One region of the Flavonifractor sp. An112 genome, then DNA from elsewhere that is predicted to be linked to it. Evidence: predicted binding sites of a transcription regulator. Region 1 holds the regulator's gene; each other region holds the start of a gene.
The links. The regulator HrcA, encoded in region 1, represses chaperone genes, less so after heat shock. The targets are predictions, from matches to a motif close to TGTTAGCACTCNNNNNNNNNGAGTGCTAACA.
Positions count from the first base shown of each region.

Region 2: the regulator HrcA is predicted to act here: its motif matches at 1,964-1,994, upstream of clpB (ATP-dependent chaperone ClpB).
Region 3: the regulator HrcA is predicted to act here: its motif matches at 3,994-4,024, upstream of htpG (molecular chaperone HtpG).

Region 1 covers NZ_CAJFGT010000001.1:32,534-38,080, forward strand. The annotation lists gene dnaJ (molecular chaperone DnaJ) at 1-458, opposite strand, end outside; gene dnaK (molecular chaperone DnaK) at 598-2,460, opposite strand; gene grpE (nucleotide exchange factor GrpE) at 2,534-3,082, opposite strand; gene hrcA (heat-inducible transcriptional repressor HrcA) at 3,090-4,142, opposite strand; gene IHN22_RS00155 (GNAT family N-acetyltransferase) at 4,368-4,835, shown strand; gene IHN22_RS00160 (MBL fold metallo-hydrolase) at 4,870-5,547, opposite strand, start outside.
Region 2 covers NZ_CAJFGT010000063.1:2,521-8,067, reverse strand. The annotation lists gene IHN22_RS09825 (hotdog fold domain-containing protein) at 44-445, shown strand; gene IHN22_RS09820 (MATE family efflux transporter) at 500-1,870, opposite strand; gene clpB (ATP-dependent chaperone ClpB) at 2,080-4,713, shown strand; gene IHN22_RS09810 (sigma-70 family RNA polymerase sigma factor) at 4,845-5,384, shown strand; gene IHN22_RS09805 (hypothetical protein) at 5,381-5,547, shown strand, end outside.
Region 3 covers NZ_CAJFGT010000035.1:3,683-9,229, forward strand. The annotation lists gene IHN22_RS06915 (Ig-like domain-containing protein) at 1-428, shown strand, start outside; gene IHN22_RS06920 (Ig-like domain-containing protein) at 460-1,968, shown strand; gene htpG (molecular chaperone HtpG) at 2,029-3,951, opposite strand; gene IHN22_RS06930 (hypothetical protein) at 4,080-5,117, opposite strand; gene mnmE (tRNA uridine-5-carboxymethylaminomethyl(34) synthesis GTPase MnmE) at 5,241-5,547, opposite strand, start outside.

The DNA.
Region 1 (5,547 bases):
CGGTTGAGGGTGATCTCCTTCTCGCAGCCGAAGGCGGCCTCCTCAAAGCTGATGGTGACCGAGGCCCGCAGGGTCTCGCCCTTCATGGGCCCGTTGTTCCGGCGGCTGGAACTGCCTCCGCCGAAGCCGCCGCCGAAGAAGGAGCCGAAAATATCGCCCAGGTCGATATCGCCCATATCGAAGCCGCCGAAGCCGCCGCCGTTGAAGCCGCCGGCCCCAAAGTTGGGGTCTACGCCGGCGTGGCCGAACTGGTCGTACTTGGCCCGCTTCTCCTTGTCGGAGAGGACCTCATAGGCCTCGTTGACCTCCTTGAACTTGGCCTCGGCGTCCTTGTCGCCGGGGTTCAGGTCGGGGTGGTATTTCTTGGCCAGCTTCCGGTAGGCCTTTTTCAGCTCGTCGTCGCTGGCGGTCTTGGCGACGCCCAGGACTTCATAATAATCTCGTTTCTGTTCAGGCATTGGTGTTCACCTCTGTTTCAAAGTGGAGCGGGGAGAGTGAAGCGTGGGAAAACAGCCCTCCACGATCCACCGTATGGAAGAAAACGCAACGGAGCGCAGGCGGGGGACAAGCCCCCGCCCGCGGCATTTCGCTGTGTGATTACTTGTTGTTGTCGTCGTCCACGACCTGATAGTCGGCGTCCACCACGTTGGGGTCGGTGTTGGCGCCGCCGGCCTGGCCGCCGAAGTTGGCGCCGCCCATGTCGGGGCCGGCCTGACCGCCCTGGGGATTGGCCTGCTGATACATCTTCTCAGCGATGGGGTAGAAGGCCTTGGAAGCTTCCTCGGTGGCAGCCTTGATGGCCTCGATGTCGGTGCCCTTCATGGCGTCCTTCAGCTTGTTCAGGGCGGCCTCCACAGTGGCCTTGTCGTTGGCGTCGATCTTGTCCTTGGCGTCCTCCAGAGCCTTCTCGGTCTGGTAGATCACCTGGTCGGCCTGGTTGCGGACATCCACCTCTTCCTTGCGCTTGGCGTCCTCGGCGGCAAACTGCTCGGCCTCCTTGACGGCCTTGTCGATGTCCTCCTTGGACATATTGGTGGAGGAGGTGATGGTGATGTGCTGCTCCTTGCCGGTGCCCAGATCCTTGGCGGACACATTCACGATGCCGTTGGCGTCGATGTCGAAGGTAACCTCGATCTGAGGCACGCCGCGGCGGGCGGGAGCAATGCCGTCCAGGTTGAAGCGGCCCAGGGTCTTGTTGTACTGAGCCATCTCACGCTCGCCCTGCAGCACGTGGACCTCAACGGAGGTCTGGTTGTCAGCGGCGGTGGTGAACACCTGGCTCTTCTTGGCGGGGATGGTGGTGTTGCGCTCGATGAGCTTGGTCATAACGCCGCCCATGGTCTCGATGCCCAGGGACAGAGGAGTCACGTCCAGCAGCAGCAGGCCCTTCACGTCGCCCACCAGAACGCCGCCCTGGAGAGCAGCGCCGATGGCCACGCACTCGTCGGGGTTAATGCCCTTGAAGCCTTCCTTGCCGGTCAGCTTCTTGACCATGTCCTGCACGGCGGGGATACGGCTGGAGCCGCCCACCAGCAGCACCTTGGAGATGTCGCCGGAACTCAGGCCGGCGTCGCTCATGGCCTGACGGACGGGGCCGGCAGTGGCCTCAACCAGGTGAGCGGTCAGCTGATCAAACTTGGCCCGGGTCAGAGTCAGATCCAGGTGCTTGGGGCCGGTGGCGTCAGCGGTGATATAGGGCAGGTTGATGTTGGTGGAGGTGACGCCGGACAGCTCGATCTTGGCCTTCTCGGCAGCCTCCTTCAGGCGCTGCATGGCGACCTTGTCGCCGGTCAGGTCGATACCGGAGTCCTTCTTGAACTCAGCGGCCATCCAGTCCATGACGGCCTTATCGAAGTCATCGCCGCCCAGGCGGTTGTTACCGGCGGTAGCCAGCACCTCGATGACGCCGTCGCCGACCTCCAGCACGGACACATCGAAGGTACCGCCGCCCAGGTCGTAGACCATGATCTTCTGATCGGTCTCCTTATCCACGCCGTAGGCCAGAGCCGCGGCGGTGGGCTCGTTGATGATACGCTTCACGTCCAGACCGGCGATGCGGCCGGCGTCCTTGGTGGCCTGACGCTGAGCGTCGGTGAAGTAAGCGGGAACGGTGATGACGGCCTCGGTCACAGGCTGGCCCAGATAGGCCTCGGCGTCCGCCTTCAGCTTCTGCAGGATCATGGCGGAGATCTCCTGGGGAGTGTAGGCCTTGCCGTCGATGTTCACCTTGTAGTTGGAGCCCATCTCACGCTTGATGGAAGAGATGGTGCGGTCGGGGTTGGTGATGGCCTGGCGCTTGGCCACCTGGCCCACCATACGCTCGCCGTCCTTGGAGAAGGCCACCACAGAGGGGGTGGTGCGGTTGCCTTCCGCGTTGGCGATGACGACGGCCTCGCCGCCCTCCATAACAGCAACACAAGAGTTGGTCGTACCGAGGTCGATACCGATAATCTTAGACATAATCAATTCCTCCAATATATCGTAAATTGTTTTTCAACTTGGGAATGTCAGCGCACATTGTGTGCCTGAACGGTCAGTTGGCAACCTTGACCATGGCAAAGCGGATCACCTTGTCTCCGCTGCGGAAGCCGGACTGGAATACCTCGACAATGGTGTTCTCGCCGGCGTTCTCATCCTCCACGTGCATCACTGCATTGTGGAGGTTGGGGTCAAAGGTCTGACCCAGGGCGGGGATCTCTTCGATGCCCAGCTTGGAGAGGACCTCCTTCAGCTGGGTCATGGTCATCTCCACGCCCTTCTTATAGGCCTCATCGGCGGTCTCCTGCTTGAGGGCCCGCTCCAGGTTATCGTACACCGGCAGGAAGGCGGCGGCGGTCTCCGCCTTGGAATCGGCCCAGGCCGATTCCTTTTCCTTCTGACTGCGGCGGCGGTAGTTGTCATACTCGGCGGCCAGGCGGAGGAACTTGTCCTCCTGGTCGGTGAGGTTCTGCTTCAGGGCCTCCAGCTCCTCCAGCAGGGGATTGGGGGCTTCCTCCGCAGCCTCGGGGGCGGCGGTGGGAGTGGTCTGCTCCTCAGGGGTGACCTCTTCGGGCTGTTTCTCTTTCTTACTCATGGGATGCACTCATCTCCTATTTATGATCGTCGCTGCCGCCCGGCAGCTCGCCGTGTCCGAACAGCCGGGATAAACCCTCGGCCAGATAGGAAAGGCGGGCGGTGATTTTGGCGTAATCCATACGGGTGGGACCAACCACGCCGATGACGCCCCGCATCCCTTCGCCGATATCGTAGCTGGCCACCACTACGCTGGTGTCCTTCAGTGCGTCGGCCACATTTTCCGGGCCGATGAGGATCTTCATGGCGGCGTCCTTGGGGACGGGGAAACGGGCGGGATCGGCGTCCTCGGAGAGGTAGCTCAGCAGAGGCTGGGCCCGCTCCAAAGAGCGGTACTCAGGCAGCTCCAGCAGATGGGCGATGCCCGAGGTGTGGACGGTGCGCCGCTCCAGGCTCTCCAGCACTTCCATCGCGAAGGAGACAACCAAGGAGATGAGCCCGTAGGCCTCTCCGGCGGCGTGCTGGGCCACCCGCATCAGCTCCGGCGTAATCTCATCCAGAGGCAGGCCGGTAAAGGTGGCGTTGAGCAGGGTGTTGAGCATTTGCAGCTGAGCCTCCGTCAAATCGGAGGGCAGCCGGATCAGCCGGTTGCGCACCACATTGGTGTCGGTCATTACCACGATGATAAAGGCGTTGTGCTCCACCATCAGAAGGTCAAACCGGCGGATCGTCACCCGGCTCATGCCGGAGGACAGAGCAAAGGCGGGGTAGTTGGTCAACTGAGACACCACCCGGCCGGCCTGGTCCAGCACCCGGTCCAGCTCCTGCATCTTCATCCGCAGGGCCTGGTTGATGCGCTCGGTCTCCTGAAGGGAGAGCTTGTGCTCCTCCATCAGTTCGTTGACGTAGAACCGATACCCCTTGGGAGAGGGGATGCGTCCGGCGGAGGTATGGGGCTTTTCCAGCAGTCCCAGAGATTCCAGATCCGCCATCTCGTTTCGGATGGTGGCGGAAGAGATCTCCATGCCGATGGAAGAGGCAATGGCCTTGGAACCCACCGGCTCCGCCGACTGGATGTAACTTTCGATGATGGCGCGCAGGATTCGTTTTTTGCGTTCGGTTAAATCCATAGCGGCCACCTCACTTTTGATTTAGCACTCATACTACCTGAGTGCTAAAGATAATGTAGCACCGTCCGCCGGAAAAGTCAATAGGCAGGGTTGTAAATTAAATGTGAACGAAGAAAAGATAGCAGACGGGCACTCTGAATGCAAATCAGAGCGGTTGACGCGGGAGCCGTTCAATGGTATTCTATCCAATAAGGAACAATATTTGCAAACAGGAGGGGTGTCTCTGTGGACGGAACGGTGCCCGTGGAGATCATTGACTACGAGGAGCGCTACAAACAGGATCTGGAGGACATCTCTCTGCCCTGGCTGCTGGAGTATGACCTGCTGGAGCCGGTAGACCTGGAGATGCTGGCCGATCCGCACCGCTTTATCGCCGGGGGCGGCCGTGTGCTGCTGGCCCGCTGCGGTCAGGAGATTGTGGGCATGGTCATGCTGGAGCTTCAGGGCGACGGTGTGTGCGAGGCACTGAAGTTCGGCGTCAAAGAGGAGTACCGGGAGCGGGGCATTGGCACCGCCCTGATGGAGGCGGTGATCCAGGCCGCCCGGGACGCGGGACAAAAGACCATCGTGATCACCTCCAACCACAAGCTGAAGGCTGCCCTGCGGATCTATGAGAAGCTGGGATTTGAATACGTCACGTATTCTGACAAGTGGTTTCAACTGTCCGATATTAGAATGGAACGGGAATTATAAGAAAAGGACGCGCCGCAGGCGCGTCCTTTTTGATTCAGTCGGCAAATTCATACACCGCTCCGGCGGTGAGGTGGTGAAGCCTGTCGCCCAGTTCCTCCTCCAGCAGGGCGTAGGCGGGATCTCCGGTGCAGTGGCCGGTGTAGATATCCTGTACCTTTAAATCATCCCGCAGGGCGGCGGCGATGGATCGTACCTTCTCCGGGGTAGGGCCCAGGGTGGTAACACCCTCCTTGCCCATCAGATGGAAGCCCCCCAATACCGCACGGATGGGGGTGCTGGGGAACTGTTCGGAGAGCTGTGTGAGAATCTTCACCACTCCAGCGTGGCAGCAGGAGTTGAGGACCACCAGACCTTCGGAGGTCTCAGCCACCAGGGACTGCTCATGCTTCACCTGGTCGGGGATCAGGTGGAGGCCCTCCGCCAGATCCCGGGGTCCCTCCGCCAGGTCAAAGCGCTTCTCGTGCCGGCAGAACATCCCCATGTTGACACCGATGTACTCCTTTTCCGCCCAGGTCTCCGGGTCGGTGATCCGGGGACGGGCGTAGACGGAGGCGGAAGGATTAACGGCAAAAAAGGCGTTGAAGCCGTCGGCGTGGTCATAGTGTCCGTGGGACAGAGCGGCTTTGTCCACCTTGGACAGATCCACCCCCAGCTTGGCGGCGTTGTACACCACCGCGCCGCACTCTCCGGCATCCAGCAGGTAGCGGCCGCC
Region 2 (5,547 bases), on a different contig from region 1:
TTTTGTTCTCTTTTCACAAATATGAATAAGGAGTGGAATCGACATGGAAGAGAAAAAGTACACCTCGATGATCCGTCTGCGGATGTCTGCGAAGGACGCCCACTACGGCGGAAACCTGGTGGATGGCGCCCATATGGTGCATCTGTTCGGCGACGTGGCTACCGAGCTGCTGATCCAGTGTGACGGCGACGAGGGCCTGTTCTGCGCTTACAACAACATTGAGTTCAAGGCGCCTGTGTATGCCGGCGACTTCATCGAGGCCTATGGTGAGATCACTCACATCGGCAACACCTCCCGCAAGATGAGGTTTGAGGCCCGCAAGGTAGCTATCCCCCGCCCCGACATCAGCGATTCTGCTGCTGATTTCCTGGAGGAGCCCATTGTGGTGGCCATTGCTGAGGGCACCTGCGTGACCCCCAAGAAGTGCCAGCGCAAGGAGCATTGATTCCTGCTTACATGAAAAAAGTCCGCCGCGAAGCATTCTTCGCGGCGGACTTTTTTATTGCGAGGCAGGCGTTCCGCTGCGCTCGGCCAGAATACGGGGGAAGAAACGAAGGAACAGAATGGTGGTAACGGTAGCCGCCACAGCATCGGCTATGGGCTCAGACAAGAAGGTAGCCTCCGCCGACACCAGAGCGGGCAGCAGCAGCAGGCAGGCCAGAAAAACCGTCTTACGGAACAGAGAACAGAACAGCGCCAGCCGCACATGACCCAGGGCGGTGGTCTCGTCCACCAGGGGATACTGGACGGCCAGAGGCAGGATCATAGCGGTAAACACCTTGATATAGCCCACTGAGCGGTCAATCAGTTCCGGATTCTGAGTAAAGAGCCGGACAAACACCGGAGACAGGGTGTAGGTCACCACAGTCATCAGGGCGCAGAAGGTCAGGCACAATCCCACAATGGATTTCATGGCCCGCTTGATCCGGGCGACGTTGCCCGCCCCGTAGTTAAAGCTGATCACCGGCTGAGTACCCAAGGTCAGGCCACCCATGGGCATGGTGATGAGAAGCAGATAGCTCTGCACAATGGTGGCGCAGACCACCAGCTTGTCGCCCAACTCTGGGCCGCCGTAGTGCTGGAGCACTGTGTTGAGGACGATGAGCAGCACGCTGTCGGTGGCAATGATCAGGAAGGGGGACAAGCCAAATGTGACGATCCGCATCATGATCTTCCGGTCAAAGCCGCCCCATCGCAGGGGCACCGGCATCTTTTTCCGCAGCAGAGAGCAGAGCACGAAGGCGCAGGAGGCCATCTGGGAGATGACCGTAGCCAGAGCCGCACCCACCACATCCAACTTTAAAACAAAGATAAAAATGGGGTCCAGCACAATATTGAGCACCGCCCCCAGCATCACTGTGGCCATACCCAGGCCAGAATAGCCTTGGGCGATCAAAAAGCTGTTCATGCCGGTGGCCATCAGGGCAAAGAAGGTGCCGGCGGTGTAGATGGTCAAATAAGTATCCGCATAGCCAAAGGTGGCCGGACTGGCGCCAAACCACTGAAGCAACTGCTCCTTAAGCAGCAGGAACAGCCCTGTCAACCCCACCGCCAGTACCAACAGCATGAAGAAGCTGTTGGACAGCACCCGGCTGGCCTCCTTCCGGTTCCCCTCCCCCATCCGCATGGCCAGGATAGGCGAGCCGCCCAATCCCACCAGGGATGCAAAGGAGCTGAGCAGCGTGACGATAGGGCCGCACACACCCACTCCCGCCAGGGCCAGATCCCCGATCTGGGGAATGTTTCCAATGTAAATGCGGTCTACAATGCTATAGAGTACGCTGACCAGCTGGGCCAGCATGGTGGGAATGGCCAGCTTGCACACCAGGCGAAAAACTGGATCATGCCCCAAATCGTTGGTCCGTTTCATCTCGCTCCTCCTTCAGACAGTCCACGGCATTATACCTCTTTTTTCTGCGCTCGTAAAGGGGCTATCCTGTCAAATCACTCCACCTGCCGAAGGTTTTAGCACTCTCTTCATATGAGTGCTAAAAATTCACACTCCGTTCATGATTTTTGTTTTGCAGGGGACTATACTGAGGACAAACAAAAAGCTGCCCCTTGAAAGGAGTGTTTTTTATGAATGCACAGAAATATACCCAGAAGTCTCTGGAGGCCGTCCAGACCGCCCAGAGTCTGGCCACGGAATATGGTAACCAGCAGATCGAGCAGCCTCACCTGCTGCTGGCACTGCTCAGCGACGAGTCCGGCCTGATTCCCCAGCTGTTGGGGAACATGGGTCTCACCGTTCCCTCTTTCACCGCCGCCACCAAGGCGGAGGTGGAAAAACTGCCCCGTGTCTCCGGCTCCGGCCGTGAGCAGGGCAAGATCTATGTGGCTCAGGATGTGGACAAGTGCCTGAATACCGCCGAGTCCATTGCCTCCTCCATGAAGGACGAATATGTCTCGGTGGAGCACCTGCTGCTCTCCCTGATCGACACCGCCAACCGGGAGCTGAAGGAACTCTTCCGTACCTATAACGTCACCAAGGAAGGGGTGCTCCAGGCTCTGACCGCCGTCCGCGGCAATCAGCGGGTCACCTCCGACAACCCGGAGGACACCTACAACGCCCTGAAGAAGTATGGCTCCGACTTGGTGGAGCGGGCCCGGCAGAACAAGCTGGACCCGGTGATCGGTCGTGACGACGAGATCCGCAACGTGATCCGTATTCTGAGCCGCAAGAGCAAAAACAACCCCGTCCTCATCGGTGAACCCGGCGTAGGCAAAACCGCCATCGCCGAGGGCCTGGCCCAGCGAATTGTCAAGGGTGACGTGCCCGGCTCCCTGAAGGACAAGACCATCTTCGCTCTGGATATGGGTTCCCTCATTGCGGGTGCTAAGTACCGGGGCGAGTTTGAGGAGCGGCTGAAGGCCGTCCTCAACGAGGTGAAGAAGTCCGAGGGCCGTATCATCCTCTTCATCGACGAGTTGCACACCATCGTGGGCGCCGGCAAGACCGAGGGCGCCATGGACGCCGGCAACCTGCTGAAACCCATGCTGGCCCGTGGCGAGCTCCACTGCATTGGCGCCACCACCCTCAACGAGTACCGCCAGTATATCGAGAAGGACGCCGCTCTGGAGCGGCGGTTCCAGCCCGTCATGGTCAACGAGCCTACGGTGGAGGACACCATTGCCATCCTCCGTGGCCTGAAGGAGCGCTATGAGGTGTTCCACGGCGTAAAGATCCAGGACGGCGCCATCATCGCCGCCGCTACCCTGTCCGACCGCTATATCACCGACCGTTTCCTGCCCGATAAGGCCATCGACCTGATCGATGAGGCCTGCGCCATGATCCGCACCGAGATCGACTCCATGCCCACCGAGCTGGACATCATCCAGCGTAAGATCATCCAGCACGAGATCGAGGAGGCCGCCCTGAAGAAGGAGGACGACGCCCTGTCCCGTGAGCACCTGGCCGAGATCCAGAAGGAGCTGGCCGAGATGCGGGATAAGTTCAACGCCAAGAAGGCCCAGTGGGAGAACGAGAAGAATGCCATCGGCAAGGTTCAGAAGCTGCGTGAGGACCTGGAGGCTGCCAACGCCGAGCTGGAGAAGGCCCAGCGGCAGTACGACCTGAACAAGGCCGCCGAACTGCAGTACGGCAGAATCCCCGAACTGCGCAAGCAGCTGGAGGCGGAGGAGGCCATTGCCAACGAAGGCAAAGCCCGTTCCCTGCTGCGGGATAAGGTCACCGAGGAGGAGATTGCCCGCATCATCGAGCGCTGGACCGGCATCCCCGTAGCCAAGCTGATGGAGGGGGAGCGCGAGAAGCTGCTCCATCTGGAGGACATCCTCCACCAGCGTGTGGTGGGCCAGGACGAGGCAGTTCGTCTGGTGTCCGAGGCCATTCTGCGCAGCCGGGCCGGTATCGCCGACCCCAACCGGCCCATCGGCTCCTTCCTGTTCCTGGGCCCCACCGGCGTGGGCAAGACCGAGCTGGCCAAGACCCTGGCCGAGGCCCTGTTTGACTCTGAGAAAAACATGGTGCGTATCGACATGAGCGAGTACATGGAGAAATTCTCTGTGTCCCGTCTGATCGGTGCACCTCCGGGATATGTAGGCTATGAGGAGGGCGGTCAGCTCACCGAGGCCGTCCGCCGTCACCCCTACTCCGTAGTTCTCTTCGATGAGGTGGAGAAGGCCCATCCCGATGTGTTCAACATCCTGCTTCAGGTGCTGGACGACGGCCGCATTACCGACAGCCAAGGCCGCACCGTGGACTTCAAGAACACCATCATCATCCTGACCTCCAACCTGGGCTCCCAGTACCTGCTGGACGGCATCGACGCCAATGGCGAGATCACTGAGGAGGCCAAGAGCGCTGTACAGGAACTGCTGCGCCACTCCTTCCGGCCCGAGTTCCTCAACCGTCTGGATGAGATTGTGTTCTACAAGCCCCTCACCAAGGACAACATCACCCACATCATCGACCTGCTGGTAAGCGAGCTCAACCGCCGTCTGGAGGAGAAGCAGCTGAAGGTGGTCCTCACCGATGCAGCCAAGCGCTTCATCATCGACAGCGCCTATGATCCCGCCTTTGGCGCCCGTCCCCTGCGCCGCTTTGTGCAGCACGGGGTGGAGACCCTCATCAGCCGGAAGATCATTGCCGATCAGGTCCAGCCCGGCGACACCCTCACTGTGGACTGTGTCAATGGCGAACTGACCGTGGAGGCCAAGAGCGTCCTCTCCGGCCAGGTGGTGGACCAGGCCTGATCCCTTCCAATCCCAACCAGCCTCTGAACGGGTTTGCTTCCCGTTCAGGGGCTTTTTTTGATAAAATGGAGTGAAACATCGTCAGGTATACCGCCGCTCTGTCGTACTGTTGGGTGAAAGGGGGGAAAGGCATGGATACCACCATGGACCGGGACCGGGAGGCCCAGCGGGTGCTGGACCAGTACGGCAGGCTGCTGCACACGGTGGCGGACGCTCTACTGCCCGGATACCCGGAGGAGGCCGAGGAGTGTGTCCAGGACGCCCTGTGGACCTATGTGGACGGCATTCAAAGGTGGGACCCCACCAGGGGCAGCGAAAAAACCTATCTCTGCGTACTGGTCCGCAGTCGGGCCAAGGACCGCCGCCGCAGGCTGGCCGCCCGGCGGGAGGACTCCCTGGAGGAACACCAGGGGACCCTGTGGGCAGAGGACCACGCCGAGCGCTCCGCCCTTCGGGACGGTGTCCGCCGTGTTCTGGAGGCCTTGGGTCCTGAGGAACGGAGACTCTTTACCCTGCGGTTTCTCTACCAATGGCCCTCCGCAGAGATTGGGAAAACACTGGGGCTGTCCCCCAACGGGGTGGACGCCCGGGTGACCCGCCTGCGCAAGAAGCTGAAGCGGCTGCTGGCCCAACAAGGGCTGGGCTGGGCCGGAAAGGAAGATGCACCATGAAACGCTATCACTGGGATCAACTGCTGGATGAAAACGATCTTATGGATCTCACGGAGGAAGCCATGACCTCTTCAGCGGCACGGCCAATTCCCTGGCGTCGGCTGGGGACCCTGGCGGCCTGTCTGGCACTGATCCTGTGCCTGACCAACTACCAAGCCCTGGC
Region 3 (5,547 bases), on a different contig from region 1:
CCGAGGTGGACCCGGAGAAGGAGGAGGCCCTGGAGATCGGCGAGCGGATGGAGGGCTATTTCCAGAGCGGTATGAACCATCTGACTCCGGTGCAGGAGTACATGAGCAAGGTTCCCGCCTATTCGGAAAACCCCTACGGCGACTCCCAGTACGTCAAGTTCTCCATTGACGGCATCACCAGCTTCCAGTCCGACGTGGAGAAGGTCATCGAAAACTGCGGCGACAATTCCTATTGGTCCGGCGTCAAAACCCTGGCTGAAAATCTGTTGGAGGATGTGGAGGAGGCCGTCGCCCTGTTTGACCGGGTGGGCAACAGCTCCTCTCCCACCAGCACCGATATCTCCCAGGCCCGCAACTCCTACCTCTACATTCTCAAAGCCTGGAGCGGGGTCATGGACGCCTCCTCCAGCGTGGTCAAAGGTCTGTAATTTCAACATTTACTGAAAGGAGCTCTCTCCCATGAAAAAACGCATTCTGTCCCTGTTCCTGGCTGTGGGCCTGTCGGTATCCCTGCTGACCACCGGCGCCCTGGCCGCCGACGACGGCCTGTCCAACTTCAAGTCCGTCAATACCTACACCACCGGCACCTTTACCGACGTGCCCGCCGACACCTGGTACACCAGCAACGTCAAGACCGCCTATGAGATGGACCTGATGAAGGGCACCAGTGGCACCGCCTTCTCCCCCGACGGCAACATCACCGTGGGCTCCACCATCGCCCTGGCCTGCCGGCTCCACAGCATCTACAACACCGGCGCCGCCAACTTTGTCCAGGGTGATCCCTGGTACCAGGTCTATGTGGACTACGCCGTGAAGAACGGCATCATCTCCCAGGGCCAGTTCACCGACTACAACGCCGTGGCCACCCGCCGTCAGTTTGCCGCCATCCTGGCCCGTGCCCTGCCCGCCGAGGCCCTGGAGGCCAAGAACACCGTGGACGACGGCATGATCCCCGACGTGGCCGCCGGCTCCGACAACTACAACGACATCTACCTGCTCTACCGGGCGGGCATCCTCACCGGCAGCGACTCCAAGGGCACCTTCCAGCCTGAGACCACCATCACCCGCTCCTCCGTGGCCGCCATTGTCTCCCGTATGGCCAACCCCGCCCTGCGGCAGAACATCTCCCTCACCTATGTGAACCTGACCGGCCTGACCCTCACCGGCCTGAGCCTGGAGGCCGGCAAGACCGGCGCCATCTCCGTACAGACGGCCCCCTCCAATGCCACCGTCAAGTCCCTGACCTGGAGTTCCTCCGACGCCAGCGTGGCCAGCGTCAGCAACGGCACTGTCACCGCCCATAAGGCGGGCACCGCCACCATCACCGCCGTGGCCGACAACGGCGTCAGCGGCTCCTGCACCGTCACCGTTACCGCCGCCCCCGTGGCCGTCTCCTCTGTCACCCTGAACCAGACTACCATGACCCTGGACGTGGGCAAGACCGGCACCCTCACCGCCACCGTCCAGCCCGCCGACGCCGTCAACAAGAACATCACCTGGACCTCCTCCAACACCGCTGTGGCCACCGTGTGGAGCGGCACCGTCACCGCCGTGGCCCCCGGTACCGTTACCATCACCGCCTCCACCCCCAACGGCAAGAGCGCTTCCTGCACCGTCACCGTGAAGAAGCCCGCCAGCTCCGGTTACCAGTCCTACTCCCGGTTCGCCGGCGTGCCTGACTTCGGTCTGGTGATGGGCACCTACGCCATGGACAGCACCTATGATCCCTCCGACAACTCCGGCGGCTTCTTCTACTCCTACACCAGCATCAAGAACGCCGGTCACGGCGAGGACTTCGCCGAGCGCTATGACGCCGCCCTGGTGGCCAGCGGCTTCCGGTACATGGACAGCTTCGTCAATGACGACGGCGGCACCACCCTGATTTACACCAACGGCACCTACTTTGTTATGATGGGCGCCAGCGTGGCCGGTGGTGTTCCCGGCATTCTGATCGTAGTTACTCCCTAAGTTTACAATTCCACGCAAAAAGGCCCCGCTGCCGTTGGCAGCGGGGCCTTTTGTGATTCATTACTTCATCAGGGAGCACACCAGCTCGGTGTAGCCCGCGGGGTCGGCCAGAGGCAGACCGGCAATGAGCTGGGCCTGGGCATACAGCAGCTGGGCGTACTTGGCGGCCAGGTCCTTGTCCTCGGCCACCGCCCGCTTCAGGGCGGCAAAGGCGTCCGAATCGGGATTGAGTTCCAGCACCCGCTGGGCCTTCATGTTGTCGGCGTTGTCCGGGTCCATCCGCTGGAAGTACTTCTCCATCTCCAGAGTGATGGGGCCGTCGGTGGTGAGGCACACGGCGCCGCTCTTCAGGATCTTGGACAGGCGGGCTTCGTGGATGTCGCCCCCCAGGGTCTCCTTCAGGAAGTCCAGCACCGGCTTGTTCTCCTCCGCCTTCTGCTCCAGGGCGGCCTTCTCCTCGTCGGTCTCAGGCAGGGCGTCGTCGTCGTCCACCGACTTGAAGGCCTTGCCGTCCACCGCGCCCAGCACGTTGACCACGAACTGGTCGGCCTCGGCGGTGAGGTAGAGGATCTCGTAGCCCTTGTCCCGGATACGCTCGGCCTGGGGCAGCTTGTCCAGCTTGGCGGTGTCCTCGCCGCAGGCAAAGTAGACGTACTGCTGGTCCTCGGGCATCCGCTCCTTGTACTCGGCCAGGGTGGTCAGCTTGCCCTCCTTGGAGGACCAGAACAGCAGCAGGTCGCTGAGCAGGTCCTTGTGGACGCCGTAGTCGGCCACCACACCCATCTTGATCTGGGGACCGAAGGCCTTCCAGAAGGTCTCGTACTTCTCCCGGTCCTCCTTCTGGAGGCGGAGCAGCTCGGCCTTGATTTTCTTCTCCAGGTTGTTGGCAATGACCTTCAGCTGGCGGGTGTGCTGGAGCATCTCGCGGGAAATGTTCAGGGAGAAGTCCTGGGAGTCCACCACGCCCTTGACGAAGCGGAAGTGCTCGGGCAGCAGGTCGGCGCACTTGTCCATGATGAGCACGCCGGAGGAGTAGAGCTGCAGGCCCTTCTCATATTCCCGGGTGTAGAAGTCGTAGGGGGCGTGGGAGGGGATGTAGAGCATGGCCTTGTACTCCACAGTGCCCTCGGCGGACACGTGGATCACGCTCAGGGGGTCCTCCCAGTCGCCGTACTTCTCCTTGTAGAACTGGTTGTATTCCTCGGTCTTGACCTCGCTCTTGGGCCGCTGCCACAGGGGCACCATGGAGTTGAGGGTCTCCCACTCGTCATAGTCCTCCCACTCGGGCTTGTAGTCGTCGCCGGCGTCCTCCGGGCGGGGCTTCTGGCGGGACTTGTGCATGAGCATGACGATGGGATAGTGGATATAGTCGGAGTACTTCTTCACCAGATCGGCGATACGGTACTGCTCCAGATACTCGTCGTAGTGGTCGTCGTCGGTGTTGGCCTTGATGTGGAGCACAATGTCGGTGCCCACCTTGTCCTTCTCGCAGGGCTCGATGGTGTAGCCGTCGGCGCCGTCAGACTCCCACTTCCAGGCCTGGCCGGCGCCGTAGGCCTTGCTGGTGACGGTAACATGGTCGGCCACCATGAAGGCGGAATAGAAGCCCACGCCGAACTGACCGATGATGTCGGTGGTATCCCCCTCGGCCTTCTCCTGCTTGGCCATCTCCTGCTTAAACTGGAGGGAGCCGCTGCGGGCGATGGTGCCCAGGTTCTGCTCCAGCTCCTCCTTGGTCATACCGATGCCGTTGTCGCTGATGGTCAGGGTACGGGCGATCTGGTCGGGGGTGAGGGTGATCTTCAGCTCTGACCGGTCCAGGCCCACCTTGTCGTCGGTGAGGGCCTTATAGGCCAGCTTATCCATGGCGTCGCTGGCGTTGGAGATGATCTCCCGCAGGAAGATCTCCTTGTGGGTATAGATGGAGTTGATCATCAGGTCCAGCAGTCGCTTGGATTCCGCCTGAAATTCTTTCTTTTCCACGATGAATGCCTCCTGTATATGAAAGTGTTTTTAAAAACATAGCGTTAGCACTCAATTATCCAGAGTGCTAACGCTATCATAATCCTTCGTATGAAAAATTGCAAGGGGGTTCAAGAAATGTTTACAATTCACCCCTCCCCGTCTATCTCCCAGTCGTATTCCCGGAACAGGATGCGGAAGGAGGGGATGTTATCCCGGCCCAAGTTGGAGGTCTCCACCGTGAAGCGCCAGGCCCTGTCGGTGAGGACGGCGGACACCACCACATCCTCCCCGTCCTGGGCCACAGTGACATCCTTTAAGAAGTGGCTGTCCCGGCCCAGGGAACCCGCCGGGAAGGAATAGGGGTACAGGTCCTCCGGGTAGTCTCCCAACCACTCATCTACATCGGCTTCTGTGCTTCCGCTCTCCAGGCAGGTGTTGTACAGGCGGATGGTGAAGATTCTGCCCTCCGGGTCAAAGGCGGTGGAAAAGGGCGGGATGGTGGTGACTGCCGGGAAGAAGGAGACCACCTTCTCCGGGCTGTCCCCGTTGGGGATAAAGGAGAAGGACAGGCCGTCGGCATCGATGCGGGCGTCGTAGAGCTGCTCATACCGCCCCCACTCCTTGGGTGGATCGGCGGCCTCGCTGGAGGTCCCCATGGAAAAGGGCTGGGTTGGGTCCAGCCAGGCGGTTTCCTGGTAGGACTGGATGGCCCCCCAGTCCTGGTCGGGATGGATGGAACCGTGCTCGTCCCCCACCACCCACACCGTACGGATCTCCGGGAGACCCTTCCAGGCGGTGCCTGCGTCCCACCCGGTGGTGGTGTAGCGCACCTCACCGGGACCTGTGATCTCATAGGCGGTAAACTGGCTCCTGCCGGCCAGCTGTACCCGGCGGCCGGTCTGACCAAACACCCAGGCCAGCAGGGCGCATTCGGGGTCATTTTCATAGCCGTACTCCACCAGATAGTCCCCCTCATAGGGAGTGACCTTCCTCACCTCATAACCCTCCTGGTTGTAGAGAGTATGGATGCTCTCCTCCTGTACCGGCAGTATGGTGAAGTCGTATTCCGCCGCCGGAGCGCTCTCCTTCGGTGGGGGCGTGGTCTGCGTCTCAGCAAGTGTCTGCGCCGCGCAGCCGCACAGGGCAAGGGCCAGCAGCAGGGCAGGCAATACCGTGCGTTTCATAACAGTGACCTCCTTTTCTGCCTCCATCCTACCATGTTCCGTGGTACAGAGGGTTACAGGGCCGGTGCCAATGTGGAGACAAGGGGTTACAAAGCGCAAAAAAGGAGCGGCCAAAGGCCGCCCCTATTTTCCAACACAGAACCGCTCGAAGATGCGGGCGGTGATGTCCTCCCGGATATTGGCTCCGGTGAGCTCGCCCAGGGCGGACAGGGCCTCCTCCACGTCGGTAAGGAGGGCGTCGGGGGTGACCCCCGCCTCCAGGCTCTCCTCCGCCCGGGCCACGCTGTCCAACGCCCGCCGGGCGGCCTCCGCCTGCCGGGCGTTGGTGAGCAGTTCTCCCGCCCCTCCCACGCCCACCGTGGGGAAGAGTCCTTCCACCAGCTCTCCCAGCTTGTCCAGCCCCTGGCCGGTCTTGGCGGACACCGACACC